One region of the Priestia sp. TSO9 genome, then DNA from elsewhere that is predicted to be linked to it. Evidence: a T-box and tRNA genes for the amino acid it is inferred to sense, from the RefSeq annotation. Region 1 holds a T-box; the other holds one or more tRNA genes.
The links. The T-box of region 1 lies ahead of pheS (phenylalanine--tRNA ligase subunit alpha). A T-box ahead of a tRNA ligase gene usually reads a tRNA of that ligase, here a tRNA-Phe.
Positions count from the first base shown of each region.

Region 2: it encodes a tRNA-Phe, which carries the amino acid that the T-box ahead of pheS (phenylalanine--tRNA ligase subunit alpha) is inferred to sense. The anticodon was not compared.

Region 1 covers NZ_JAJEKD010000015.1:1,716,921-1,720,336, reverse strand. The annotation lists gene LJC66_RS24085 (M42 family metallopeptidase) at 1-2, shown strand, start outside; gene sspI (small acid-soluble spore protein SspI) at 59-265, opposite strand; gene LJC66_RS24075 (TrmH family RNA methyltransferase) at 406-1,170, shown strand; T-box leader at 1,219-1,454, shown strand; gene pheS (phenylalanine--tRNA ligase subunit alpha) at 1,509-2,543, shown strand; gene pheT (phenylalanine--tRNA ligase subunit beta) at 2,557-3,416, shown strand, end outside.
Region 2 covers NZ_JAJEKD010000016.1:337,347-340,762, reverse strand. The annotation lists gene LJC66_RS26600 (adenylosuccinate synthase) at 1-921, shown strand, start outside; tRNA gene LJC66_RS26595 (tRNA-Lys) at 1,090-1,162, shown strand; tRNA gene LJC66_RS26590 (tRNA-Glu) at 1,178-1,249, shown strand; tRNA gene LJC66_RS26585 (tRNA-Asp) at 1,285-1,360, shown strand; tRNA gene LJC66_RS26580 (tRNA-Phe) at 1,365-1,437, shown strand; gene yycF (response regulator YycF) at 1,700-2,407, shown strand; gene walK (cell wall metabolism sensor histidine kinase WalK) at 2,414-3,416, shown strand, end outside.

The DNA.
Region 1 (3,416 bases):
AAAAAAAGCTCATTCTCCTAGGAGAATGAGCTTTTTGCTGTACATAGGAAAAGGCTATTTATTTTAAACCGTTTTCAAGCGTTGTCAGAATTTCTTCTTTTTCTGATTCTGGAGACTTTTCCCAAAGCACCTCAAATAAAACACCAAGTCCAGGGAGCATTTTTTCTTCGCCACTTTGAATAGCGTCAGAAATTGTAGCTTCAAGCTCTTCTTTTGAGTTTCCTGAAACGTTTGCAATAACAGCATTTCGTAAATTAAGATCCATCATTTTCACCTCAGCTATCGTAAAGTTACCAATAGTTTTTGTTTTCTTTGCGATTTCTATGTACAATAAAGTGAAACTTATCTAATGATTATTGAGCAAAATGTAATCGAACTATTTATTTTTATATAGATAAAGGAGTTATGTTTGTGAAACAAATTGATTCAGTTAAAAATCCGCAGGTAAAAGCGTGGAAAAAGCTGCATAATAAAAAAGACCGTGATAAGCAGGGCCTTTTTATGGTAGAAGGCTTTCATTTAGTCGAAGAAGCTATCAAAAATAAGGATTGCGTAAAGGAACTAATTATACGCGAATCGATCGAAGTGCCAGCACAGTGGAACATAGACGGTATCGAAATAACGGTTGTCAACGAAGCAATAATCAAATTATTATCTGACACCGAAACACCTCAAGGAATTATCGCTGTGTGTTTTCAAACGAAGCATGCAGAAATCATTCATACAGCACAGAAAGTATTGCTTTTAGATGCGGTGCAAGATCCAGGTAACCTAGGTACGATTATTCGAACTGCTGATGCTGCCGGAGTGGACGCTATTATCGTTGGAGAGGGCAGCGTGGATGTGTACAACCCAAAAGTCGTTCGTTCAACGCAAGGAGCTATTTTTCATCTTCCAATTGTAAAAGGCGATTTACTCGAAATGATTTCACTGTTAAAAGAAAGAGGAATAGCAGTTTACGGCACGTCTCTACAAAATGGAAAGGTCTACACATGCGTAAAACCTTCAAACGAATTTGCGCTGATTGTGGGAAATGAAGGAAACGGCGTAAGCGAGAAAGTGCTGGAACAAACGGATCAGAATCTGTACATTCCCATCTATGGAAAGAGCGAGTCGCTAAATGTTGCCATCGCTTCTGGAATCTTACTTTATTATTTACGCGGAATGTAGTTGCATCGAGAACGTGTTTTCACTATAATAATACAATAGTTACATATGTAAAAAACGATGAAAGAGAGCAGTAGCTTATGTCCGTTTATGCAGGGAGAAAATGCCGCGACTGAAAGCATTTTTATAAATGTAATAAGTGAATTCACCTCTTGAGTTGACACTTAGACCATCTTACATAGATGTAAAGGTGTTCCGGAGATTCCGTTAACTTGAATGAAGTGAACTGTATACGTCTGTGTATATAGTTAACAAGGGTGGTAACGCGACTAATCCTCGTCCCTTTTTTGGGAGGAGGTTTTTTTATTTGTCATTTTTTACGTTAAAAGGAGGAATAAGTGATGAAAGAACGTTTACAAGAACTTCAACAAGAAGCAATTGCAAAAGTCGAAGCAGCAAGTGCTTTAAAAGAATTAAACGACGTACGCGTAGCTTATTTAGGAAAGAAAGGCCCTATCACAGAAGTACTTCGCGGTATGGGAAAACTTTCAGCTGAAGAGCGTCCTGTAATGGGAGCACTTGCAAATGAAGTGCGTGAAGCTATTGCATCTAAAATTGAAGAAAAACAAACGGCGTTAGAAGCAGCTGAGGTAGAGCGTAAACTTGCTTCAGAAACAATCGACGTAACGCTGCCAGGACGCCCTGTTAAAGCAGGTACGCATCACCCGCTAACGAGCGTGGTTGAAGAAGTAGAAGATTTATTCTTAGGGATGGGCTATGAAGTAGCAGAAGGACCGGAAGTAGAGCAGGACTACTATAATTTCGAAGCGCTGAACTTGCCAAAAGGTCACCCAGCACGTGATATGCAAGATACGTTCTATATTACGGAAGAAACGCTTCTTCGTACGCATACATCAACTGTTCAAGCTCGTGTTATGAACAAGAATGAAGGCAAAGGACCTGTTAAAATTATCTGCCCAGGTAAAGTGTACCGCCGCGATGACGATGATGCTACGCATTCTCATCAATTCATGCAAATTGAAGGTCTTGTAGTAGACGAAAACATTCGTATGAGCGATTTAAAAGGCACGCTTGAAGTATTTGTGAAAAAGATGTTCGGTGCAGACCGTGAAATTCGTCTTCGTCCAAGTTTCTTCCCATTCACTGAGCCGTCTGTAGAAGTAGACGTATCGTGTGCAAAATGTGGAGGTAAAGGCTGTAATGTATGTAAACAAACAGGCTGGATTGAAATTTTAGGAGCTGGCATGGTTCATCCAAATGTTCTTGAAATGGCTGGATACGATTCAACTAAATATCGTGGTTTTGCTTTTGGAATCGGTGTAGAGCGTATTGCTATGTTAAAACACGGCGTGGATGATATTCGTCATTTCTATACAAATGATGTTCGTTTCTTAGATCAATTTAAACAAGTATAAAGGAGGGACTACGATGTTTGTATCTTATCGTTGGTTACAAGAGTATGTTGACTTATCAGGCGTAAGGGCAGAAGAGTTAGCAGATAAAATCACAAAAAGTGGAATTGAAGTTGAAGGTGTAGAAAACTTAAATAAAGGCATCAGCGGAGTGGTAATTGGTCACGTTGTAGAACGTGAACAGCATCCGAATGCTGATAAATTAAGCCGCTGTCAAGTAGATCTTGGCGGAGGAGAAATCGTTCAAATCGTGTGCGGAGCACCGAACGTGGCACAAGGTCAAAAAGTAGCGGTTGCAAAAGTGGGAGCTGTACTTCCAGGTAACTTTAAAATCAAGCGTGCTAAGCTTCGCGGTGAAGAATCGAACGGTATGATTTGTTCTCTTCAAGAGCTTGGCATTGAAAGCAAGCTTGTGGCAAAAGATTATCAAGAAGGTATCTTCGTGTTCCCAAGCGATGCTGAAGTAGGAGCGGATGCACTAGATGCATTAAACTTAAACGATGAAGTATTAGAACTAGGGCTAACACCAAACCGGTCAGACTGCTTAAGTATGTTAGGTGTAGCACATGAAGTGGCTGCTATTTTACGTCGTGAAGTGAAGTATCCGTCAGTAAACGTGCAAACGTCTGATGAGCAAGCAGCTGATTATATTTCCGTTAAAGTAGAGGCAAAAGAAGACAATCCGCTTTACGTAGCGCGCGTTGTGAAAAACGTAAAAATTGCTCCGTCACCATTATGGATGCAAACGCGTTTAATGGCAGCGGGTATTCGACCTCATAACAACGTTGTTGATATTACCAACTATATTTTGCTTGAATACGGCCAGCCGCTGCATGCTTTTGACTATGATCGTCTTGGTTCAAAAGAAATTGTTGT
Region 2 (3,416 bases), on a different contig from region 1:
AATAAGATTGGTACAACGAAAAAAGGTATTGGACCAGCTTATATGGATAAAGCAGCACGTGTTGGTATTCGAATTGCCGATTTACTAGACCGTGAAGTATTTGAAGCAAAATTAACACAAAACTTAGCTGAAAAGAACCGCCTTCTTGAAAAAATGTATGAAGTAGAAGGCTTTACATTAGAAGAAATTTTAGATGAGTACTATGATTATGGTCAACAAGTTGCAAAATATGTTGTTGATACATCAGTAGTATTAAATGATGCGTTAGACGAAGGACGTCGTGTACTATTTGAAGGCGCACAAGGTGTTATGTTAGATATCGACCAAGGAACATATCCATTTGTTACATCTTCAAACCCAGTAGCGGGTGGAGTAACAATTGGCTCTGGTGTAGGTCCATCTAAAATCAAACACGTTGTAGGTGTATCAAAAGCGTATACAACTCGTGTTGGTGACGGTCCTTTCCCAACTGAATTAACAAACGAAATCGGTGATCAAATCCGTGAAGTAGGACGTGAATATGGTACAACAACTGGTCGTCCTCGCCGTGTAGGTTGGTTCGACAGTGTAGTTGTACGTCATGCTCGTCGCGTTAGCGGAATCACAGATTTATCTTTAAACTCAATTGATGTATTAACGGGAATTGAGACATTAAAGATTTGCGTAGCTTACCGTTATAAAGGGGAAGTTATGGAAGAATTCCCTGCTAGCTTAAAAACACTTGCAGAATGTGAACCTGTATATGAAGAGCTTCCAGGTTGGACAGAAGATATTACGGGTGTGAAAACATTAGATGAATTACCTGATAACGCTCGCCATTACTTAGAGCGCGTGTCTCAATTAACAGGTATTCCTTTATCTATTTTCTCTGTAGGTCCAGATCGTACACAAACAAATGTATTACGTGGTGTATATAGCTAAATAAAAAAGGTTAGCTCCTCGTGAGCTAACCTTTTTTATTTGTAATTGGTGCTTTGTTAACAAGATTTTTTAAAAAAGGTCAATAATAAAAAGAAAGTTTTAAAAAAACTATTGCATTCATAAGAAATATCATGTTATTATAATAAACGTCGCTAAGAGATATAACATGAGCCATTAGCTCAGTTGGTAGAGCATCTGACTTTTAATCAGAGGGTCGAAGGTTCGAGTCCTTCATGGCTCACTTTTGTTACAACGTGGCCCGTTGGTCAAGCGGTTAAGACACCGCCCTTTCACGGCGGTAACACGGGTTCGAATCCCGTACGGGTCATTTTTAATATTTTTAATATATAGCATATAGACTGAGGTCCCGTGGTGTAGCGGTTAACATGCCTGCCTGTCACGCAGGAGATCGCGGGTTCGATTCCCGTCGGGACCGCCATTTTGGCTCGGTAGCTCAGTTGGTAGAGCAAAGGACTGAAAATCCTTGTGTCGGCGGTTCGATTCCGTCCCGAGCCATCAAAAAGCATGACTTTATTTAAAGTCATGCTTTTTTCTTTTATTTACATTTAAAAGAAAACGTTATTTGCTTTGTATCTCTTTTGTGGTAATATATTACTTTTGTATTTAGAGATGGTTGAAAATCATATATCTTCATGTATAGTAGAGGATGAACTTGTGACGTTTCAAGGGTTATCAAGTATAATAAAACTACGGTATTCAAACAGTATGAATACTATCTTTTATATTTTGCTTCAACTAATAAAGGAGAACGATGATCATGGATAAACGTATTTTAGTCGTAGATGATGAAAAGCCGATTGCAGATATTTTAAAGTTTAATTTGCAAAAAGAAGGTTATGAAGTATTTTGTGCTTATGATGGCGTAGAAGCACTTGAAAAAGTGGAAGAAGTACAGCCTGAAATGATTTTATTAGATATTATGCTTCCTCAGAAAGATGGAATGGAAGTTTGCCGAGAAGTGCGCAAAAAATATGATATGCCAATTATCATGTTAACAGCAAAAGACTCTGAAATTGACAAAGTTTTAGGTCTAGAATTAGGTGCAGATGATTATGTAACTAAGCCGTTTAGCACGCGTGAATTATTAGCACGTGTAAAAGCTAATTTACGTAGACATCAGCAGGTAGCTGTTCCAACGGAAGAAAGCGAAACGAATGAAATAACGATTGGAGCACTTGTTATTCACCCAGATGCTTATATCGTGTCTAAGCGCGGAGAAACGATTGAACTGACTCACCGTGAATTTGAGCTGCTGCATTATTTAGCGAAGCACATTGGGCAAGTCATGACGCGTGAACACTTGCTTCAAACTGTATGGGGTTATGACTATTTTGGTGATGTGCGTACGGTAGATGTAACAGTTCGAAGGTTACGTGAAAAAATTGAAGATAATCCAAGCCATCCAATGTGGATTGTAACAAGACGTGGAGTAGGCTATTATTTACGCAGCCCAGAGCAGGAGTAATTTTAGATGAAGAAAGTAAGGCTCCTGCAATCTATTCATTTAAAGTTTGTATTGATTTATGTGCTGCTCATTTTAATTGCGATGCAAATTATTGGGGTCTATTTTGCACGACAATTAGAAAAAGAATTAGTTAACAACTTTCGAACGTCTCTTCAAGAGCGGACAGACTTGCTGACGTATAACATTGGACAAGAAATGGTGAAAAATCGTGATGATGATTCACCCACTCTTGAGGAAGACTTAAAGACTATTTTACGAGATTTTGCTTCAAGACCCAATTTAGCTTCAAATGATATGAATGACATCTCTGAAGTAAGAGTCATTGACCAAAATAGAAGAATCATTGCTACATCGAACTCAAATCCTCAACAGATCATAGGTAAAAAGACTAATGATTTAGCGATTACAAATGCGTTGTTAGCAGGAACGAACTCTGATAATGTATTTGTTGATCAAAGCGGACAGCGAATTAGAGTTATGATACAGCCCATTCGTTTACAGGATAAAGTAGGTGCCAGTCAATCAAATTCAACTAATAAAAATGGAAAAGTTCAGTCTAGCGAAGAAATCTTAGGGGCTATTTACTTAACAGCTTCCATGGAGCCTGTTTACGATCAAATGAGTAATATCAATCAGATCTTTAAGGCAGGTACGGTGATTGCTCTTTTTATTACAGCTATTTTAGGCGTGTTTTTAGCTCAGACGATTACTCGTCCAATGTCTGAAATGAGAAAACAAGCACTTGAGATGGCCAAAGGGAATTTTACGAGAAAAGCTAAAGTATACGGGTATGATGAGATTGGTCAGCTAGCTCTCACATTCAACAACTTAACAAGAAAGCTTCAAGAAGCACAGGCAACGACAGAAGGGGAGCGCCGTAAGCTTAGCTCGGTATTAGCTCATATGACGGACGGCGTTATTGCGACGGATCGAAAAGGAAGAGTAATTTTAATTAATGATCCAGCTGCAGCTATGCTAAATGTTTCACGTGAAACGGTTTTGTCTGACC